4 regions of the Saccharococcus sp. Marseille-Q5394 genome follow, and region 4 is predicted to be linked to each of the others. Evidence: riboswitches for the same ligand, from Rfam matches in the RefSeq annotation. Region 4 holds a riboswitch; each other region holds the start of a gene.
What was found. A riboswitch is a leader RNA that binds a small molecule or an ion and turns the genes downstream of it on or off. The one in region 4 is predicted to bind S-adenosylmethionine.

Region 1: linked by a shared signal. The riboswitch ahead of OC538_RS09830 (O-acetylhomoserine aminocarboxypropyltransferase/cysteine synthase family protein) and the one ahead of OC538_RS12255 (bifunctional homocysteine S-methyltransferase/methylenetetrahydrofolate reductase) in region 4 are both predicted to bind S-adenosylmethionine.
Region 2: linked by a shared signal. The riboswitch ahead of OC538_RS04635 (aliphatic sulfonate ABC transporter substrate-binding protein) and the one ahead of OC538_RS12255 (bifunctional homocysteine S-methyltransferase/methylenetetrahydrofolate reductase) in region 4 are both predicted to bind S-adenosylmethionine.
Region 3: linked by a shared signal. The riboswitch ahead of metA (homoserine O-succinyltransferase) and the one ahead of OC538_RS12255 (bifunctional homocysteine S-methyltransferase/methylenetetrahydrofolate reductase) in region 4 are both predicted to bind S-adenosylmethionine.

What each region holds. Positions count from the first base shown of each region.
Region 1 is NZ_CAMPPQ010000001.1:2,043,159-2,048,902, reverse strand. Features, by position in the region: gene OC538_RS09850 (MBL fold metallo-hydrolase) at 1-304, shown strand, start outside; gene OC538_RS09845 (sulfurtransferase TusA family protein) at 330-560, shown strand; gene OC538_RS09840 (sulfite exporter TauE/SafE family protein) at 620-1,393, shown strand; gene OC538_RS09835 (glycerol-3-phosphate acyltransferase) at 1,430-2,068, opposite strand; SAM riboswitch class I at 2,354-2,469, shown strand; gene OC538_RS09830 (O-acetylhomoserine aminocarboxypropyltransferase/cysteine synthase family protein) at 2,591-3,889, shown strand; gene OC538_RS09825 (homoserine dehydrogenase) at 4,015-5,001, shown strand; gene OC538_RS09820 (BCCT family transporter) at 5,054-5,744, opposite strand, start outside.
Region 2 is NZ_CAMPPQ010000001.1:918,905-924,648, forward strand. Features, by position in the region: gene acsA (acetate--CoA ligase) at 1-1,309, opposite strand, end outside; gene OC538_RS04625 (ABC transporter ATP-binding protein) at 1,311-2,030, opposite strand; gene OC538_RS04630 (ABC transporter permease) at 2,044-2,883, opposite strand; gene OC538_RS04635 (aliphatic sulfonate ABC transporter substrate-binding protein) at 2,900-3,883, opposite strand; SAM riboswitch class I at 4,043-4,152, opposite strand; gene OC538_RS04640 (VWA domain-containing protein) at 4,314-5,744, opposite strand, start outside.
Region 3 is NZ_CAMPPQ010000001.1:1,163,637-1,169,380, forward strand. Features, by position in the region: gene OC538_RS05820 (DMT family transporter) at 1-67, opposite strand, end outside; gene OC538_RS05825 (DMT family transporter) at 67-408, opposite strand; gene OC538_RS05830 (TetR family transcriptional regulator) at 499-1,068, opposite strand; gene OC538_RS05835 (YetF domain-containing protein) at 1,210-1,923, opposite strand; gene metA (homoserine O-succinyltransferase) at 2,024-2,932, opposite strand; SAM riboswitch class I at 3,133-3,239, opposite strand; gene OC538_RS05845 (YitT family protein) at 3,293-4,150, opposite strand; gene OC538_RS05850 (AbrB/MazE/SpoVT family DNA-binding domain-containing protein) at 4,348-4,626, shown strand; gene OC538_RS05855 (glycerophosphodiester phosphodiesterase) at 4,716-5,438, shown strand; gene OC538_RS05860 (thioredoxin family protein) at 5,555-5,744, opposite strand, start outside.
Region 4 is NZ_CAMPPQ010000002.1:366,198-371,941, forward strand. Features, by position in the region: gene metH (methionine synthase) at 1-1,038, opposite strand, end outside; gene OC538_RS12255 (bifunctional homocysteine S-methyltransferase/methylenetetrahydrofolate reductase) at 1,031-2,878, opposite strand; SAM riboswitch class I at 3,155-3,261, opposite strand; gene OC538_RS12260 (histidine kinase) at 3,376-3,561, shown strand; gene OC538_RS12265 (biotin transporter BioY) at 3,807-4,403, shown strand; gene OC538_RS12270 (hypothetical protein) at 4,547-5,744, shown strand, end outside.

The sequences.
Region 1 (5,744 bases), on a different contig from region 4:
AACATTGTATAGCCGTTATCGTGAGTTGGCGGAAGATCTACTCGTACTTCCCGCGCACTTCATGATTATCGAAGAGTTGAATGAAGATGGAAGCGTTTCGGAAAAGTTAGGAACGCTGTTCGCGAATAACCACGGCTTGAATATTGAGGATGAACAAGAATTCCGTCAAATGGTGACAGGAAACTTGCCTCCTCAACCAAACGCGTACCAAGAAATCCGTCAAACGAATATGGGGAAAATCAATCCTAACGAAGAAACGCAGCGTGAAATGGAAATCGGACCGAATCGTTGTGCAGTAAGGTAATTTAATCAAAAAGGAGAAGATGAAAATGAACGTAACAAAAGTATTAGATGCAAAAGGGTTGGCATGCCCAATGCCGGTTGTACGTGCAAGAAAGACGATGAAGGAAATGGAGACGGGTGAAATCCTGGAAATCTTCACAACTGATAAAGGCTCAGTCGCTGATTTGACAGCATGGGCGAAATCCAGCGGCCATGAAATGGTTGATCAAAAAGAAGAAGATACAGGCGTCTTCACATTCTGGATTAAGAAAGGCTGATTGTAGGGTAGGGGGTATCTGAGCAGATACCCCTTTCCTGATTTAGGAGGTAAATACCGATGGATATGACATTTCTAATAACGATTTTCCTCATCGGATTTGTAGGATCCTTCGTTTCCGGAATGGTCGGAATCGGCGGATCAATCATCAAATACCCGATGCTATTATACATTCCGCCATTACTTGGAATTGCCGCATTCTCTGCGCACGAAGTTTCAGGAATCAGTGCAATTCAAGTGTTCTTCGCGACTATATCCGGAGTATGGGTATATCGGAAAGGCGGATATCTCAATAAAACGCTGATCATATACATGGGGAGCGCGATTTTGGTCGGAAGTTTTATCGGGGGTTACGGCTCCAATTTGATTTCTGAAGGAAGCATCAACCTCGTGTACGGAATTCTTGCAACGATTGCGGCCATCATGATGTTCATCCCGAAAAAAGGATTGGATGATATTCCGGCGGATCAGGTTGTTTTCAATAAATGGCTTGCAGCCGTGCTCGCTTTCATCGTAGGGATTGCAGCTGGAATTGTTGGAGCTGCCGGCGCGTTCATTTTAGTTCCAATCATGCTTGTCGTTTTGAAAATCCCGACACGCATGACGATTGCTACTTCCCTCGCCATTACATTCATTTCATCGATCGGTTCGACGGTAGGGAAGATCGTGACAGACCAGGTGCTTTACGGTCCGGCAGCTGTCATGATTGTAGCGAGCATCCTCGCCGCGCCACTCGGGGCAAAAGCAGGACAGAAGATGAATACGGAAGTATTGCAGGGGATATTGGCAGTTTTGATTTTAGGGACCGCTGTGAAGATCTGGTTGGATTTTTGATTGATAAAAGGCAATCTCATCGAAAAAACAGAAGCCTCATTCCGAGTGCTTCTGTTTTTTCTTGAATGATGTGCGAATGCGTGGCTCCGTCCCTTTGCGAATCCGCTTCAAGTTTTCGATATGCTTCCAGATTGCCATCAAGAAAAGTAAGGTTGCAATTACTATTGGCCAATATCCATCTAACCAAACGGCCATGGCCAATAAAGTGATGTATAACATGATAACGCCAAAGACAAGAATGTCAGATATGATGGCCACTAGAATGAATAGAATGAACCCGGCAAGTCCGAACCGCCAGTCAATCGCAAATAATACACCGATTACTGTTGCTGTCCCTTTCCCCCCGTTGAACTTCATATGGAACGGATAGTTATGGCCGAATATAACAGCAGCTCCGACAGCGAATAATAACAAAGTGATGTATTCCGTAGGCAGTCCGAAATGTCCAGCTAGCAGCCTTACAGCAATGACCGCGAAGATGCCTTTGCCAATATCAATCAATGCAACAAGCGCACCATACCGTTTTCCAAGAACGATCATCGCGTTCGACGCTCCGGCATTTTTAACACCGGTTTCTTTCAAATTAACCCCCGAAATCCAACGAGCGACTGTCGAGCCATGAAGGCAGCCGACCAAATATCCACAAATTATGATAGCTATAATCCATAACGTCATAAGAATCCCCCAAAAATAATATAGTCATATACACCGATGTTCTAGTTTGGCTGAATCGCGTCCAAAGCAACTGGCTGCGCGTTCAAAAAGGCTGCATCCGCGCTCTAAGAAGCCACTCCCGCGCTCAAAGTATCCACCCGCTTCATCAATCCGTCATTCCGACTTCTACAACTATTATAACATCGAAGATAAAGCGCAAGTTTCAGAAAAAAATAAATTCACCCCTTGACTTTTAAAAAATAGTCTCCTATACTGTTCAACAAGATGAAAAACTGAATAACCAAACTCTTATCAAGAGCGGCGGAGGGACTAGGCCCTGCGATGCCCGGCAACCGGCAAGTGATGAACTTGCAAAGGTGCTACTTCCTACAGATTCGTGAAAACGGTCTGAAAGATAAGAGGAGGAATAAGCGAAAGCGTAACCCTTCTCTTAGCGAAAGGGGTTATTTTTTTATTCCCAAAACCCCCAACGCCTCCGCACTGCATCATTTTCATCTTAAAAAACCACTGGAGGTAATGACAATGACAAACAAACCACTTCAACCAGAAACTCTTCTCTTACACGGAGGGCAGAAACCGGATCCAATTACAGGTTCCCGTGCTGTGCCAATCCACCGTACTACTGCATTCGTATTCCGTGATACTGAACATGCCCAAAACTTATTCGGCTTGCAAGAAGCAGGCAATATTTATACAAGAATTACGAATCCTACCGTTGCTGTCTTTGAAGAAAGGGTAGCACTCTTAGAAGGTGGAACTGCTGCAGTTGCTCTGTCTTCGGGAATGGCAGCAATCGCATTCTCCATTCTCAATATTGCGGGTGCGGGTGACGAGATTGTCGCTGCCGGCAATCTTTACGGCGGTACGTATAATCTATTCGCCGTTACGCTTCCACGCTACGGTATCAATGTGAAATTCGTGGACGCGGACGAACCTGAAAACTTCCGTGCTGCGATTACAGATAAAACGAAAGCGATTTTCGCTGAAACGATCGGAAATCCTAGCCTTCAAGTGCTCGATATCGAAGCGGTCGCAAACATTGCGCATGAAAATGAAATCCCATTCCTCATCGATAACACATTCGCATCCCCATACGGATCGAACCCAATCGAGTTTGGTGCTGACGTTGTCATTCATTCCGCAACGAAGTGGATTGGCGGCCATGGAACGACTATCGGCGGCGTCGTAGTCGACGCAGGGAAATTCGACTGGACGAGAGGGAAGTTCCCTGGCTTCACGGAGCCGGATGAAACGTACAACGGCTTGCGATACGGCATTGACACGGCGGGAGCTGCATTCGCGACGAAGCTCCGCGTCCAATTGCTCCGCGACTTCGGGCCTTGCTTGGATCCGGACAGTGCATTCAACTTCCTTCAAGGGCTGGAGACGCTCCATTTGCGTGTGACACGCCATAACGAAAATGCCGTGAAAGTCGCTGAATTCCTACAGGCTCATCCGTCTGTGGAATGGGTGACGTACACGGGTCTTGAAGATCATCCAACACATGAAAATGCAAAGAAATATTTGAAGAACGGGTTTGGTTCTATCATCGTCTTCGGAATTAAAGGTGGCCGTGACGCAGGACGCAGAGTGATTGACAATATTACGCTATGGTCGCATGTTGCGAACGTAGGGGATGCAAAATCGCTTATCATCCATCCTGCATCAACGACGCACCAGCAATTGTCTGCGGAGGACTTGAAAAAGACAGGAACGCCAGAGGAATTGATCCGTCTGTCTGTCGGACTGGAGTCTACTGATGATATTATTGCGGACCTTAAGCAGGCGATTGAGAAAGCGGCGCCTGTCGCAGTTCGCTAACTATTGCTATGATTAACATCTAGCTGCGAAAGCCGTCACATAGAACGGCTTTTGCGAGTAAAAGCGAAGCGTTACGAGCACGGGCTAAACGCCCTCCTCCGCTTTAGATCAGAAAGGGTGGTTTCATGCCGTCAATTAAAGTGGCCATACTCGGTTTTGGTACGGTCGGTGAAGGTGTTTATAGAATCCTGCAAGAGAAGCGGGAAGAAATTAAAAAGAGCACTGGTTTCACCGTTGATGTCGTATCCATCCTTGTAAAAGACAAGGCGAAAGAACGCCTGCCGATAACAGGCGCAAATTTTACAGATGATATTCAGGATATATTAGGGAACCCTGAAATCGATATCGTTCTTGAAGCGATTGTCGGGGAAGAACCTGCTTATACGTATTTGTCGGATGCGATTGAGAAAGGGTGCCACATCATAACTGCGAACAAAAAAATGTTTGCAAAACACGGACCTGCGTTAAGGAAACATGCCGAATTTCGGAACGTGCAAGTCGGGTTCGAAGCGACGACTGCTGGCGGGGTGCCAATCATCCGGACTGTGACCAATCTGCTGGTAGGCGACCGGATTAAACGGATCCAAGGCATTTTAAATGGGACGTCAAATTTCATTTTGACGAAAATGCGCGATGAGGGGTCTTCATTCAAAGAAGCACTGTTACATGCACAGCAAAATGGTTACGCGGAAGCAGACCCTGCAGATGATGTGGATGGCACGGATGCTTTCCGTAAACTGATGATTTTGAGCGCGCTCGCTTTCGGCAGGCAGCCTGACTGGGAAGACGTTCCTGTCGTCGGAATCGATCATCTCGAATCAATTGATATCAATGATGCAACCAAAGGCGATCTCCGTTATCGTCACGTGGCAGATATTTGGAAGGATGAAAAAGGGAAGCTGCAGGCGACGGTAGGACCTGTCCTAATTGGAGCGGATCACCCGCTTTTCAGTATTGACGGTGTCGACAATGCCGTCATCGTAAATACCGAATATCTCGGACCATTGACGTTGGTTGGCCCGGGTGCAGGAATGTATCCGACAGGAAGCGCGATGGTTGCGGACTTGCTGCATATCATTCGCCAACACGAAGCAGTCCTGGTGCCAAATTAAAAAAGTGGAGGAGGAATCTTTAGATTCCGTCCTCCACTTTTTTCTATGCTGTTTAAATGGTATCTTTCGCTTTTCTTCTCCTCGGCCGTTCACTCTTAGGCAGTTCGCTCTTCAACGCTTTGAGTAGTGAGAAAATCATCAGCAAAATGATGAAGGAAAACGGCAGAGCGGCAATGATGATCGTGTTTTGCAGTGCAGTCAATCCATTTACAGACAGCAATATGATAGCAATTGCAGACTGGATGACGCCCCAAATGATTTTTACGCTATTCGGCGGGGTCAATGAACCGTATGTGGACTGCATGCCTAACACAAATGTCGCTGAATCCGCGGAAGTGATGAAAAACGATGCAATTAACAGAACTGCGACAATGGAAATAATGAACGACAAAGGCATCGCATGGAACATTTCAAATATCGTCAATTCAGTGTCTGTTTTCGCTAAGTCTGCAATCCCTTTACGTTGCATGTTGATGGCAGTCGTTCCGAAAGCTGAAAACCAGATAGCGCTCAGAACGGTTGGTGCTAACATGACAACGACCATGAACTCTCTAATTGTCCTGCCCTTTGATACCCTCGCGATGAACATGCTGACGAATGGTGCCCAGGAAATCCACCAAGCCCAATAGAAGATCGTCCAACCTTCCAGCCAGTCACGATGAGTGTCATTCAACGGTGCAGTCCGGAAACTCATCGAAACGAGGTTGGCGAGATAGCCTCCAATAGAATCGGTAAAAACATTG
Region 2 (5,744 bases), on a different contig from region 4:
ACCATCCCTCGAACGGGAAGTACGTCGAATACTTTGCAGGATCTTTCCACACTTCCCGCAACAAGGCAGGCCAATTTGCTTTCAAAGCTAAGTGTCCTACTTCGCCAGACGCAAGCTTTTCTCCATCATCTCCTAGAATTGCCGCTTCAATTCCTGGAAACGGTCTTCCCATAGATCCTGGAATGATGTTATCGGAGGGCAGATTTACAATGAGTTGAGCCCCTGTTTCTGTCATCCACCATGTATCATGGATTCTGTTTGACAACGTCTTAATCCCCCAACGAATCACTTCGGGATTTAACGGCTCGCCCACGCTTAAGATATGCCGGATTTTCGATAAATCATAAGTAGCTGTCTTATAATCCCCTTCCGCCATTAACATTCTGAAAGCTGTCGGCGCACTATACCAAACAGTGACACCGGATTTCTCCAAGACGGAATACCATTCATCGGCATTGAATCTGCCACCGTGAATGACAATGGTCGCCCGGTTTAGCAATGGAGCGAATACTCCATATACCGTCCCTGTAACCCAACCTGGGTGTGCTGTGCACCAATAAACATCCTCCTCTTTCAAATCCAACACCCATCTGCCTGTGATATATTGTTGGATCATAGCTCGATGAGAATGGATAATTCCTTTTGGCCGACCTGTCGAACCACTCGTATAATGAATATTAAGCGCATGATCCAACCCTACCCACTCGATGAGATCGTCTTCAACCTCAACAGCTCTCGCTTCCTCAAACAACGAGATTTCATCATCCTTACATTGTTCCGGCTCTGCCGTAATGAACACTGTTTTCAATGACGGCAACTCGGCACGCGGAACCCGTTTTATGAACTCAGGTGAAGCAATTAAATACGTTCCCTCACAATCTGCAATCCGCTCCTTCACTGCATCTTCCATGAATGCTTCAAAAAGTGGTCCGACAACAGCCCCCAGTTTAATGGCAGCAAGCATCGCGATATGGCAATCAGGATGCTTCGGTAAAAAGATAAAGACGAAGTCCCCTTTTTTCACCCCTCTCTTTTTCAAAACAGTAGCCCACAGATCTGATTTCGCCTTCAATTCACGATATGTTACTGTATACTCTTCGTTTTCTGCAAAATAATGCAGAGCGACTTTCTCTCCGTATCCTTCCACTACATGGCGATCCACACATTCATAAGCCATATTCACTTTTCCGGAATCATACCAACTAAAATTTGATTCGATACTTTCCCATGTGAAATCTTTTCTTGAAGGAAGTTCAGCTGAAATATTGTAATTTCCTTCTAATGGACGAATTACTTCCTCATTTGCCATGTTAGATAACCTCCTTCTCGATATGTAAAAGCTCAAGGATTTCTGCTTTTTTCCCCGCTAAAAACGAATCTCCTCGATTCCTCGGTTTCGGTACATCAATCGATAATTCCGCTTGCAATGTCCCGGGCTGACCACCGAGGATAAAAATCCGGTCGCATAAGTATAGAGCTTCGTCTATGTCGTGTGTAACGACTACCATCGTTGTTAAACGGTTCTGTTGGATTTTCAATAATAAATCTTGCAATTGCATTTTAGTGAAGGCATCCAATGCACTAAAAGGTTCATCAAGAAGCAAGACATCGGGCTCTCCAATAAGTGCACGGGCAATTGCGGTTCGCTGTGCCATACCTCCGGACAAGTCTTTCGGATAATGAGCGTCGAAGTCAGACAAACCGACAAGATTCAAATACTCATGGACGGTTTCTTGTTTCTCCTTCTCATCTTTCGCCCCGAATAAAATATTCTCTTTTACTGTAAGCCAAGGCATCAATCTTGGCTCTTGAAAGATCATCCCGATTGGCTGATCCCCTACACCCCCAATTTCAATTGCCCCTTCATAATTCTGATCAAGTCCCGATAAAACGCGCAGCAATGTACTTTTCCCACAACCACTCGTTCCCAGAATTCCAACAGTTTCCCCTTCCTTTATTGAAAATGAGATGTTGTTGAATCCTGCAAGCCCGTTATTGAATGTCCTCGTTGCCTCTTTCACTTTCAACATTGAAACCCCTCCGTCATAGTTGGTTTTGTAGATTGTCTTGCCACTTCAATGCACGTGATTCCAATGCTTTCAACAGGGAATCAGTCGCTTTCCCTAACAATGCAAACAAAATAATACTGGCAATAATGAGCTCCGGTGAGTACGTGTTCTGACCAACGACAAGTAAATAGCCAAGGCCTTGACTGGCACCCATCAGCTCGGCAGCAACGACGAACATCCAGCCCAATCCGACACCGCTGCGTAATCCTACAAGAAATGATGGAAGTGAAGCGGGCAGGATGATACGACGAATAATTTGCAACGGTGTGAAATGATAGATCTTACCGACTTCAATCAACTTCCGATCGACCCCTTGAATACCCGAGACGATATTCAAATAGATCGGAAAGAACACACCGACAGCGATTAACATCACTTTGGATGACTCTCCAATACCCATCCACAGGATGAACAACGGAACCCACGCTAGTGAGGGAATCGAGCGAAAGGCTTGAATTAATGGATCCATCAACTGTTCAAACCATTTAAAATAACCAACGATGGATCCAAGTACAACCGCGGCAATTGTTCCTGCCAGAAACCCGATCAGGACACGAAAGAACGTAATTCCTACATGTCCCCAGAGTGTGCCTTCTTGGGCTAATTCGATATTTTTTTGCAAAATGGTTGTCGGAGCGGGAAAGACATAGGCATCGAGCCAATTGAAACGGACAGCCGCTTCCCAAACGACTAAAAGAATGAACGGAATGATCAAGCCAAGCGCTAAACCCCTCACCTTATTTTCAAAGTTTACTTTGACCAACTTTTTTCCTTTCACTTTAAACAATTCTTTTTCGTCAATATTGACCGTCATGTCTATTCCCCCTAATTCATTCGATTACTTTTTTTGCAAACTGATCATTAATCAATTCTTCGACAATCTTTGTGACATCCACATTGCCTTTAATTACGTTCTCTGATTGCAACACTTCACCCGCTGCAGTTAACGCTTCGATTTGCTTTGAGCCAGGGATTGAATCCGAAAAGTCGTTACGTTCTAAACTCTTTTGGGCCACTTCTAATGGCATCTCTGCTTCTTGTGCAAGTATATCGGCTGCCTCTTCCGGATTTTTCATAACCCACTTCCGCGCTTTTTCGTACACCTCAATCACTGTTTCTACGACTTCAGGATGTTGTTCAGCAAAGTCTGATCGGACATTCAGTGTTCCGTACGTATTTTTTTCATGGTCTCGTAAAAATAATTTGGCACCAGAATCGACTTCAACTTTTGCCATATGTGGATCGAGCCCTGCCCATGCTTCTACTTGACCCGTTAGAAGGGCGTTAGCTCCATCAGAGTGCTGCAAATTCACAATTTCCAAGTCCTTTGATGACAAGCCAACTTCCTGTAACGAACGGAGAAGGAAAATATATGGATCCGTTCCTAGCGTCGCAGCTACTTTCTTTCCCTTCAATTGTTCAATTGACGTGATGTCTGAATCCCCTGTTGCCACAAGTGCAGTCCATTCAGGCTTTGAATAGATATAGACTGATTCAATCGGAGAACCGTTTGACTTGGCAATTAACGCAGCAGCTCCAGCTGTCGAACCGAAGTCGACACTTTTTGAATTTAGGAATTCAAGTGCTTTATTACTTCCGTGGCTGAGTACCCATTCCACCTTAATCCCTTGTTCTTCAAACGCCTCTTCTGCCCAACCAAATTCTTTTAACGCTAGGCTAGTTGGTGAGTAATAGGCATAATCCAATACAACTTTATTTAATTTCTTTTTTTCTATCCCTTCACCAGATGAGCAAGCTGTCATTAGGACCGTTGCACCCATCACCATTAGCAGTAAGACAATCAATCTTCTCATGTTCATTTCCTCCTAAATTCATTTTTATATTGAAATTCAATTCAATCCAATTTGTAATTGCACCGATTGGTATAGTCGGATTTGAGCTTATGAATAACTAGATTTTTATTTATCCATATGAAAAACCCTCTTCATAAGAAGAGGGCTGCAGAATTCCTCCTCTTATCTTCCAGGCTCAAACACCTGTAGGATGTAGCACCTTTACAGAAATACATCTGTTGGTTGCCGGGCTTCTTCGGGCCTATTCCCTCCGCCACTCGTAATAAGAGTTGTATGTAGTTGTTAAAATCATTTTTATTGCTTCAACTGATTGAAAATTAGTATAAACATATATAAATAAATTGTCAACCTTATAATTCATATTATATTAATAATTCAAATTGATATTCCGTATCGAATTGTTACTCCCCGCCCCTTTAAAGTGCCTCCTTTAAATTTCAAATGCAGCATGACTTCCCTCGTCTTCAAAGTCTTTCACCATGACAACTTTATCGGAAAACTGTTCCGCAGTGTTTGTGCTGTTACCTATAATAAAGGATAGGACATTAAAGACTTTCTCTTTTTTCTTCTTACTGAACTCTTCAAGGAATGAATCTTTTATGCTGTCTTCACCGTCCGTAACAAACACTACATCAGCTTTTTTAAAACGGCTTTCACTAATAACATTTAGCGATTTACAAAGGGGTAAGGAAAAATCCGTCCCACCGCTCAAGAAGGTTTGTGCCAGCTTCACCATATCTGAAATCTTTATTTTTCCCTTTTCATATGTAAACACTTGTAAGCGCGTGGAAAATAAAATCAAACAAAAATCCCTTCTCTGCTTTCTGGCAATCGACATGAGGGCTAACGTGAACCCTTTGGATTGAGTATCAAGGTGTTGCATACTACCTGACTGATCCAAGCAAAGTATGATTGGACCTTTCCCAAGTACCTCTTTTCCTTCCTGTTCATATATCATCGTCTGACCTTCTACAAACCGACGAAGAAAGTCGTTCCTCGTTATTGGATGCATGTACAATCCCAGCTCCATCGGCAACAATCGTTCAATATTGGAGCCTATTGTTACTCCGCTTCTCCCCATTGCCTCGCTATATTTGACCTTTTGTTTTTTTCGGGCTGCCTGTTTGAATCGACCAGCCCAGTCTGCAATTTCTTTCATTTTTTTATCGGAAGCTATCTTCTCTGCTAGCAATAGTTGGTCTCGTAGAGGAACTTTTTTCAGTTCTGCATCCCCACTGCCAGCTCGGGTGCCCCCAAGTAAAGAGTTAAGAGCCTCCTTCACCTGCACTGTTTCTTGCATAGCTCGAACCAATGCTTGTGAAAAGCTATCACAGTTGCCTTGGAGCATCTGTTGCAATTTCTCATCGAATCTATCCATGGACCTTGTAATTTTCTCTTCTATTGCACGACTTCCATTTTCCGCCTCTTCTTGCCACTCCTGTCTTTGGAGTAGCCTTTGCATTGCGAGAATTTCCTGCATCTGCTCATCAAAATCTTCATCTTCCTTTTTTTGGTCAATGAGCCATTGGTTCACCATCCTCCCGATTTTGATCGTGCCGATAGCTGACGACAAATCATCCAAACGGGTGATGCCTCGATAGGTAGCAAAGTTTTCATCCTCCATGATTCTTTCCATGAGTGATTTATTAATCTTTAGGACACCGTTAATGTCACCTTCAATAATGTCAGGTTTCATTTTGTATAAGGAAGCCCAAATATCTGCTAGTAATGAATCGAACATCGGTAGTATACCTTCAGCTCTTACCTGTTGAAGTCCCGATGACATATCGAAAATCTCTCTGAAACGTCTTTTATCGAACGCGTCCGTATTCAAAACCGATTGATTGCCATTGTAATTTTT
Region 3 (5,744 bases), on a different contig from region 4:
ATTTATTCAACCCGACAACGCCGACAAGCTCGCTTATTGCCGCTGCGAATACAAATAACCAGCCCATCACTTAACCAATCCTTTCTTTTCATCCACGCCATCAGCAATCTTCAGTCCAATGACGCCTACAACTAATATGGCAATGAAAAACAGTTTGCCTGCTCCGAGGGTTTCCCCGAATATAAACACATCCATCAATGCGGTCCCAACTGTTCCGATTGCTGCAAAGATGGCATATACGGTACCCGTCGGAAGGTTTTCACAGGCTTTCGCCAAGAAATGAAAATCGACGAAGATGAAAAACACGATTGGAATCCAATGCCACCATTCGGAGGCGACATTGAAACCGAAAATCCAGACCAACTCGAAAAAGCTTGTTAGCGCAACATAAATCCATGATTTGTTCATAATATTTTCTCCTAACTCGGCGGGTGACTGACTGTCATTCATTTTTATAATGACAAGTCGTCAAAGGCTTATTGCCAATAATAATAGGCATTAATACGCAAGGGCATGCTTTAAGAAATTTTTCACTTCATTCTTTTGTATGACCGCTTCATCTTCCTTGTCAGTGTCGTATAAATAAATTTGTTCCGCAGCTGATTCCACGAGACCAATCACAAGTCTTGCCGTCCTCTCAGGATTGACGGTGTTCCGGATTACACCTTCATCAATTGCTAGTTGAAGACCCTCACTCACCCATTTATAGAAAGGCGCGTATACGGTCTCCCAATTTTTCAAGTGCTCTGTCGATGCTAAACCTGAATAGATAAGTGCTTGAATTTCATGATACTCTTCATTTACTTCGAAAATCGCATCAACGAGCTGCTCCATCCGTTTTGGGAACGGTGCGTTATCCGATACTCTATCCGTCACAATCTCTAACGTTTTTGCGACCATCACTTCGGCTATTGCCGGCATGAGTGATAATTTAGATGGGAAATATAAATAGAAAGTTCCTTGAGCAATCCCTGCCACTTTCACGATATCGGATATCTTCGTCTTTTCGATGCCTTGCTTGCGGAAAACTTCTATCGCCGCTTTTATGATTCTTTCCTTCTTATCCAATTACCGTCCGCCTCCCCACTGAATGACTGTCATTCATTATACCATAAAAAATAAGCAAATCGGGGTTTTTGCTCGTTGCCGTTAATTGAATATGAGGGGCAAAACAAGCTTCCCCTCATATTGAGACTCCCCTTACACTATCTATTTCTTTTCAGTTCGCTGATCAATATGCAATGTGCCGTCAGTTAGTATTTCTGCATAATACACTTGCTCCACTTTACTGAACCCATTTTTCTTCAGCTGTTCATAAACCCATTCTTCAGTCAGCTTCAATTCAGTCAAGTTTTCTTTAATTAATTTCCCATCCGAAATGATTTCAGTCGGTATATATTTCGGCTCATTGCCAGGTGCTTTCACATCTTTGCGTGTTGCAGTCTCTTGGGCCGCCTTTTTCATGACGCTTAACTGGCCGTTCGTTTCGAGAATTGCATAGTTCACGTCTGCAACAGCGAAAATGCTCTGCTCACGGAGCATCATATTGAGATCGTTCAATGTGAGTCGGGCCTTTTTCATGCCTTGTTCACTTATTTTTCCTCTGTGTATAATAATAGTTGGTTGATCATCAAATAAAATTCGCGCTTTTTTTGACTTTACTGTTAAAAAGTTCACAAATACTGTTAATATAGCCCACCAAATCATCGCAATGGCACCATTCAGAAAAGGGGTTTCCGATTGCGCGGAGATCTCACCAGCGATAGAACCGATTGTAATCCCCGTAACATAATGAAAAAAAGTTAGTTGTGAAATCTGCTTTTTCCCCATGAATCTGGCTAGTAGCATGAGAATGATAAAAGTAAAAGTTGCTCTAAACATCATTTCCCAAAAGTCCAACTTTGAAATTACGTCTGAAATCATCTATTCACACCTCCGCTAACGCTAGTGTGTGATAGAACTATGACAATATACGGATGAAAAAACCTGCAAATTCAGTTCATGAATTCGCAGGCTATTATTTTCATTCCCACTCGTAAGGTGTTTCTTGGTAGACATAATAATTCAGCCAGTTTGAGAAAAGAAGATGAGTATGTGAGCGCCACGTGTTCGACGGCTCCTTTGTCGGGTCGTCGTCCGGAAAATAGTTAGCCGGGACGTCAATATCAATCCCTTTCTTCAAATCCCGTTCGTACTCTTCGCCGAGCGTGCATGCATCATACTCCAAGTGCCCGGTGATCATAATATGTTTGCCGTCTTTTGAAAGGATGATGAAGGCACCTGCATCTTCCGAAACCGCCAACAATTGAAGGCGAGGATCCTGGTCAATCTCATCAATTGAGACCGACGTATATCGGGAATGAGGTGCAGTGAACAGATCATTGAATCCGCGTGCCAATTCGACAGTCGAATCAGTCAATCGATGGTTGAAGACTCCGGATAGCTTTTTCGGCAACTCATATTTATCGATGCCGTAATGATGATAAAGTGCGGCTTGCGCGCCCCAGCAAATATGTAAAACGGAAGTTACATTTGTTTTGGACCAGTCCATGATCTGTTTCAGTTCTTCCCAATAGACGACGTCTTCGAATTGAAGATGCTCAATCGGCGCTCCTGTGATAATCAGTCCATCGTAGCGTCTATTCTTGACATGCTCGAATGTAGTGTAAAAGGATTCCAAATGATTTTTGCTTACATTTTTCGATTCGTACGTCGCAGTGTTCAAGAATGAAACATTGACCTGCAACGGCGTATTTCCGAGCAGCCGAAGCAATTGTAGCTCTGTCCTTTCTTTTTCAGGCATTAAATTCAGGATGAGGATATTTAATGGACGGATATCTTGGGTCGTTGCCCGCCCTTCATCCATGACGAAAATCTTTTCTTCTTTCAACAGTTCGCGTGCCGGTAATTGTTCCGGGATATTGATTGGCATTACGTTTCCCCCTTTTTAATATACAAAAGCGAAGGGCGCCCGCCCATAGGCGACAGGCATAAGGCGAAGATGCAGTGTGGCGCTTTTTGCCACAAAGCAGATTTGACTTATGACCCGAGCTTATGGCGCCCGAAGTCTAGACGACAAATAAAAACCCCCGTTCCAACAGATAGGAACGAGGAGTTGCATTTGTTTTATCGTTCTTATCTCTCAAGATTTACATCTTGTTGGAGGTAGCACCTTCCTGCTATTGCAGAGGTTGCTGAAGCTTCATCGGGCCAGTTCCCTCAGCTTCTCTTGATAAGAAATATTCAATTATGATTATTATATCATCTTTAATCGAATTGTATACCGGTTTCTTTAACGATGAACTTTCGCTTTCGAAAAACCGAGTCCTAGAATTTCCGATGCATTGAGAAAAATGACAAAGGACGAAGGCTCAGCGGTCTGAAGCAATTTCTTCAAATAAACGGCTTCGGACTGTTCCACAACGCATAGAATCATTGTTTTTTCGTCGTTTGAATAGCCACCCGTTGACTTCACTTTCGTCAATCCCCTATCGATTTCATTCTGGATAACCGACTGGATCTTCTCTTCGTGTTCAGTAATGATTAGGACAAGCTTCGTGGGCGACGTTTGCAATTGGACGAAATCAATCACTTTGCTTGTAACGTATATCGACATGAGTGCGTATAAAGCGAGTTCAAAATTGAAGACAAAAGCTGAAGTGACAACGACAACCCCATCAACTATCAGTTGGGAGAATCCGCTTGAAATGCCCGTGTATTTCTTTAGGAGTTGGGCAATTAAAGCCGTTCCGCCTGTCGAGCCATTCCCCCGGTAAACGATTCCTAACCCAATACCTAGCATAATGCCGCCATATATAGAACTTAGAAACGGATTGTCGACGGATAACTGAAGGTCTCCCGTCAAATAAATGACAAACGGGACAAAAAAAGTACCTACAATTGTCTTTGCACTGAATTCCTTCCCTGCCAGCAATAGCCCCAGTATGATGAGCGGGATATTGATCATCCATTGCACATATGCAGGATTATATTCGAATAGTTCATATAGGATTGTACTGACCCCTGAAATGCCGCCCGCCGCGATACGCGCCGGCAAGAAAAATATATTGAATGCAAGTCCGACTAGAGTCGCTCCTGCAATGATTTGAATATAGTCAAAAACGATGGGTCTTTTCTGGATGAATGACATGATTGGTTCCCCTTTCTTAGACGACCTTCCTATTCTATCAAAATAAATCACATACTTAAACGTTTTAAAGCGGTTATAAGAGGAATAGAGAGAATAGGAGAGAAAAAGAGAGTATACTAATTTTTTTGTATTTTTATAATTAACTGGTATAATAGTAGGACAAGTAACAATAATACAAAGTTTCAAGGAGGATCATAATGCGTAGCTTAGGTATTGTCAGAAAGGTTGACCATCTCGGCAGGATTGTAATCCCTAAGGAATTAAGAAATACGTTGAAACTTGATAAAGGTGCACCAATGGAAATTTTCGTGGATGACGATATGATCATCCTCCGTAAGTATGTTGTGGATTCGGCTTGTATCGTAACCGGGAATATCACCTCAGAAAACAAGAGGCTATCCAATGGCATGTATATTAGTCCAGAGGGAGCGGAAATCCTGAAAAAGGAAATTGAAGAACGAAAGACTTGGGAATAATCATTTCCCGGGTAAATGGGCAACGGTCAAAAACCGTGCCCTTTTGACGTGAACAAAATGTAATACCAAACGGAATCGGAGGAAGCTAAATGAAGATATTCGCACATAGAGGAGCTTCAGGGAACTTTCCGGAAAACACAATCGCCGCCTTCATGGAGGCTGCTCGTCTCCCCGTTTTTGGTGTTGAATTCGATGTACATATGTCAGCAGATGGAGAGCTTGTCGTGATCCATGATGAATCGATCGACCGCACTTCGGATGGAACAGGATATGTGAAAGATATGTCCTTAGCGGAATTAAAGAAACATGATTTCGGCAACTGGTTTTCACCCGAATTCCTAGGAGAAACAATACCTACACTCGCTGACGTCCTCGAGGTTTTCGATTCGACTGACCACAAATTGAACATTGAATTGAAATCGGATATTTTCCCATACGAAGGAATGGTCGAAAAAGTTCTTGATTTGATTGCGGAGAGACAAATGGAATCGCGCATCATCATTTCATCATTCGATCACAGTGCCATCAGTACCGTAAAGCGGTTTAATCCTCAAATTGAAACCGCCGCCTTATTCATGGAAGTGCTAGTCCACCCAATGGATTATCTCAACAAAATCCCAACTGATGCACTCCATATCCTATTCCCCGCAGCACTTCGTCCGACCATCGCTGAAGTGATAAACAGCGGCATGCCGGTCAGAACATTTACAGTCAATGACAAGACATACGCACAGACCTTGAAACAAGCCGGAGTACAAGCCATCTTCACTGACTACCCGGAGAAATTGTATTCCTTTTTATCTTCCAATTAAAAAAGAACATGGAGATAGATGCCGCTTGAAAAAAGCTCCGCACAGAGCAGAGATCCGTTTCCATAATAAAAAAAAGATATCGCCAATCCTTACTAGGATGGCGATATCTCTTCTCATTATGCGCTCAAACTGTTAATAAACTCCTCAATCTCTTCCTTCGTCTTCCGGTCCTTACTTACAAAACGCCCAACCTCTTCCCCACTATGGAACGCAATAAAGCTCGGAATCCCAAAGACATCCAATTGTTGGCAAATCTCAATAAAATCATCACGGTCTACGTAAATGAATTGATACTCCGGATAATCC
Region 4 (5,744 bases):
GATGACGTTCGTCCGCTCGCCGATCAACAGCGGTCGCATCGATGACTCATACAATAACGGTTCGATGCCTGAAACGGCGTGCTCATGCCCGTTTTCAGGCTTCTGGCGCGGGGCGAGACCGTCAACCGCTTCCCGTAGCGCTCGGATATGGTCAGGCGTCGTTCCGCAACAGCCACCGACCATATTCAGCCAACCTTTTTCCGCAAATCCTTTCAGCTTCAATGATAAGGATTCAGGTGATTCATGGTAATGACCTTCCTCGTCCGGCAAGCCCGCGTTCGGATAGCAAGTAACAAAGCTTGTCGCCAAATCGGAAAGAGAGCGCAGATGATCGGTCATGAATTCCGGCCCTGTCGCACAGTTCAATCCGACTGAGAGCGGCTTGATATGCTCGATTGAAATATAGAAAGCTTCGATGCTTTGACCGGCCAACGTCGTTCCCATCGGCTCGATCGTTCCCGAAATCATTACAGGTAGCTCGATGCCCGTTTCGTCAAACGCTCGCTTGATCCCAATCGTTCCCGCTTTCACATTGAGCATGTCTTGGCTCGTCTCCATTAATAAAAGATCTGCGCCGCCTTCGATTAATGCTTTTGCTTGGACGTAGAAATCGTCGGAAAGCTTATCGAAAGTAATGCCCCCTGTGACGGAAAGCGTCTTTGTTGTCGGACCGATTGCACCGGCGATGAAACGCGGCCACTCTGGTGTCGAGAAGTCGGCTGCACACTTTTTCGCGATTTCCACAGCCTTTTTATTAATTTCAGAAGCCTTATGGCCGAGGCTGAATTCGTCCAGTACGAGGGGGGTGCCCCCGAACGTGTTCGTGCAGATGATATCCGCTCCCGCCTCCAAGTAGGAACGGTGGATCCGGTCCAAAATATCCGGCCGTAAAATGTTCAGATATTCGTTGCACCCGTCATATTCCTCTCCGCCGAAATCGTCTTCTGAGAGGTCCTCCGCTTGCAGCATTGTGCCCATCGCTCCGTCTATGATGAGGATTCTGTTTTTCAGTTGTTGTTCGATTGGGTGTTTAGGCATGGACAAACTTCCTCTCCTTTTCCGCGTCTAACTCTTTAATATGGGTGATCAGTTCCAATGACATGTCATACCGCAGGAACGGTGTAATGATGTAGATGCCATTGAAAAGCTCCGCTGCCGTGTCGATCAGTTCCTTCGCGATTTCGATGCCTTCCGCGGTCGCTTTCTCGCGGTCTTCGCCGCAGGCAGCCATCCGTTCCAGCACCTCTTCGGATAGCTTGATGCCCGGCACTTCGTGATGTAGGAATTCAGCATTCCGTATACCCGTAAGCGGCATGATGCCGATGAAGATCGGCGTATCCAAATGCTTTGTAGCCTCATGTATATCAACGATCTTCTCTTTCGTATAAACCGGCTGTGTAATGAAATAATCCGCCCCGCATTCGATTTTCTTCTCGAGCCGCTTCACAGCACGGTCGAGGACGCGGACGTTTGGATTGAAAGCCGCTGCGACCGAGAACTTCGCTTTTTTACGTAGCGGCTTTCCTGTGAAGGAAATCCCTTCGTTCAGCTGTTTGATGAGCTGCAGCAATTCCATGCTGGAGACATCATAGACGCTAGTCGCTCCAGGGAAATCGCCAACCTTTGTCGGGTCGCCTGTGACGGCAAGGATATCATGGATTCCTAGGGCGTCGAGCCCCATCAAATGGGATTGCAGACCGATCAAGTTATGGTCGCGGCACGTCAAGTGGACGAGCGGCCGAACGTGATGCTCATGTTTCAACATCGATCCCATCGCCATATTGCTGATGCGAGGGGAGGCGAGGGAATTGTCCGCCAATGTGACGGCATCCACGCCGGCTGCATACAATTCGTTCGCGCCTATGAAATATTGTTCTGTCTCCAAATGGCGGGGTGTATCAAGTTCCACAATGACAGTCCGTTCCGTTTTCGCTTTGATGTGAAGCGGCACGTGTTCTGCGGGCTCAGCTTCACGGATAATGATCGGCTTCTGCGGAGTGACGGTCTTTTCCGTCACGGGCTGCAGTCCTGCCAAGTGCTTTTTTGCAGCGGCGATATGCTTCGGTGTCGTTCCGCAGCACCCGCCAATCAGACGGACGCCTTCATTCCGAAGGAGCGCGGCTGCGCGGCCGAAATAATCAGCCTCGGACGCGTAAACGATTCGACCATCCTCAACATCTAGCAAACTTGCATTTGGTGCGGCGGACAAAAATGCTCGATCCGGTATCGTCACTTTTTCAAATGCCTGGATTGTATGGAAAGGACCTAGTCGGCAATTGACACCGACGATATCCGCTCCCAGCGTTTCCAGCTGATGAAGCGCGTCATTCAGATGCATCCCGTTTTGCAATACGCCCGGCTCATCCATTGCGACTTGCGCAATAAGTGGTAGATCCGTCAGTTTCCGCAGCTCGGTGACGACTGTCGATAACTCTTCAAAGTCATAATATGTTTCCAGCAATAGTCCGTCGGGATCGCCTGAAAGCAAGGCGTCTGCCTGCTCACGGACCATCGTCAGTACTTCGGCAAGCGATGCATCGCTTTTCCGTATGCCGCGAAGTCCTCCGATCGTCCCAAGCACATATTGATTGCCGGGTTCCGCAGCGCGCTTCGCAATTCGAATCGCCGCCTCGTTGAGTTCCTTCACCCGGTTCTCCATTCCATAACGGGCAAGCTTCAAGGAATTGGCGCCATATGTATTTGTCTGGATGATATCCGCTCCTGCGTCGATATATTCGCGATGGATTTTCTCAATGATTTCAGGCTTCTCGACGTTCAATTCCTCATAACTGAAGTCGATGCCGTATGAATAGAGCAACGTCCCCATCGCACCGTCCGCCACCAGTACGTTATCTTTCAACCGATCAAGCAATCTCATAAGAAATCATCCTTTCTTCATTCGAAGTCCCGAACCTGCGTCATCAAGCCTGTAAAAACGCATAAATCGCAAAACGGACGCATAAATCCACACAGACACGCATAAACGCGAGCAGACGCGCATAAATCCAAAAATCTACGCATAAACGTCTTCAAAAACGCATAAATCCAGAAACTCACGCATAACCTCATCTTACCAAGACGAAAAATTTAGACTGCAATGAAAAATAAAAAAGCCTTCGTTAAAAAAGAAGGCTTTCAAGCGAATGCTCGCTCCTTCTCATCTGCCAAGCCGAAACAGGCCTGCTGGAATTAGCACCTGACCGTAACCGGCTGGTTGCTGAAGCTTCGACGGGCCAGTCCCTCAGCTTCTCTTGATAAGAATTAAATATGCAGTTGTTTGAATAATTTAAAACATCATATCGTTAAATGTTTGATACATCAATAGTCAAATTATGATAGAATCGGCATATGAACTTAAAATAGAAGGTGAATACGTTGAGGATTTTCAAATTTTCCATTCCGATCGCACTTCTTGTTGCCGGGATTTCCTGGTGGATGCTCCATAAAAACTTTCAGGAAGTTCCAGGGACTTCCAGAGTTTGGATAACAGTAGGCGCAGCTATATTAAGTGGAATCATTGCCCATTTTTTATTTCCGAAAAGTGAAGACGAAGAACGATAAGTCATTATGGACTGCCACCAAAAGTAGAAATCCTACTTTTAGTGGCAGTTTTTTTAATTAAGGAAACCCCGCGTCCAAAGCAAGCCGCTTTGCTTCCAAAGAAGCCACTCCTGCGTCCAAAGCGGACCACCTCGCGTCCAAAGCAAGCCGTCTAGTTTCGTTGGTTAACTCAAAATAAATATAGGTTGACACAAATTGAGTTAACTTTTATTCTATTTACGATAACTAAAATTATGAGGTGGATTATGACAACAGCTACAGTGAAAACAAAAAGCGGGATGAGTGCGCTCAGTCTCGTCTATTGCGGGATGTTTGCGGCATTGATGATGATCGGGGCGAATATTACATTTTTTGTGCCGTTCCTCGTTGTTGGTGGGGTTCCGATAACGCTGCAAACCTTCTTCGCCGTCTTGGCGGGTCTCCTTCTCGGAAGCCGGCTCGGTGCAATTTCCATGACGGTTTACATGGCGCTCGGCTTGGTAGGCGCGCCGGTTTTCGCAAAATTCCATGGGGGCTTCGGAGCAATTCTTCTTCCGACATTCGGCTTCATCGTCTCATTCATCCTTGTCGCGTACGTAGTAGGGAAAATTGTCGAAAAGAACGGTAGTTTGCGCAGTTATGTCATCGCGGCTCTTGTAGGACTCGTCGTAAATTATGTCATCGGCACGAACTGGATGTACTTTGCATACAAGCTATGGGCCGCTGCGCCGGACGCATTTACGTATAAGGTGGCATGGCTTTGGATGGTGCCTCCACTGCCGAAAGACATTCTGCTCTCGGTTCTCGCGGGGATTTTCGGTCACCGGATGTATAAGGTTCTAAGAATCAGGCGTGCACTTTAATATGTACAAAACTGGCTATCTGCAATGTGGAGCTTCCACAGATGCAGATAGTTTTTTTATGGAATCCACCAATAAAACGAATCGTATGCCATTCTCATCCGTATAGTAGAGGGGGATTAATTTCAAAAGAAGAGAGTGTTCATATGATAAATTTATTGCTGTTTTCATTGGTCGTTGGCATCGTTGCCGCAATGATCATCATGCCGTTGACATCCACTACTACAGAAGGGCAACCCGCCTTTAATCGGATCGGAGCGCTTTCTGCAACAGTCGCAGCCGTGGCGGTGCTCACGTTCGGCCTTTATTACGTCACGAATCTCGACCGGAACTGGACGTCGGTGTGGGCGCTGGCTCTCATCGCTACTCTAGCGGGCGCCGTGCTTTCAACCGGGAGGGAAAGAAGTGCCAAGGTAATCCTGTTTTTAGCGGCATTGGCGGGAAGTGCGTTCATCCTAAGTGCGCCACTTTTCAATGCGAATGAAAAATACAAAGCAGTCGAAATGGATCAGCAAGTGGAAATCAAGGCGTTCGACGAAACGAAGACGCCAGCAAGCGTTCCACCAAAATTCGCCCGGAATAAAATGAAGAAGGCGTTCGGTCAAGTGCCGAATACGAGCTATTATGAGCTAGGCAACTTACAAATCCAAAAAGTCGATGGGAAATTCGTTTACATCGCGCCTGTCGAATTCTCGGGCTTCTTCAAATGGATAAACGGAAAGACTACTCCAGGATATTTCACGATGAGCGCGACCGATTCGGCGGACAATCCAAAGTTCGTCAAGACGGAAATGTCGTATACACCATCATCGTTCTTCCACAAACAAGTAGAACGCCATATGCGGATGGCGATGCCGGATCTCATCTTTTACGGGGATGTACAACTTGAAATCGATGATGAAGGAAAGCCGCATTATATCCGATCCTATGGGCATTTTATTACAGCAAGAAATGGATTTGATGTCCAAGGGATCGTCATGGTCGACCCTGCTTCCGGGGAAGTGAGCCGATACCCGCTTTCGCAAGTCCCTGAATTCATCGATGGAGCGGTTTCACCTGAGGCAGTCAGTCTCCAAAACAGTTATTTCGGAAAATACGTCCACGGATTCTGGAATTCGATTGTCGGGAAGAAAGATGTGAAGCTTCCTTCGGACGAAGGGACGGAATCGAATGTTAGCCCGGTGTTTGACGAAAACGGGCATATGTATTACTTCACCGATTTCACAAGCCCGAAAGAAGGAGTCGACTCGATGTTAGGCTATGCATTGACGGATGGTCGCACCGGCGAGGCGACGTATTATACCGGCAATCTGGAAGAGTCGTATATGGATTCCCAAGGTGCTC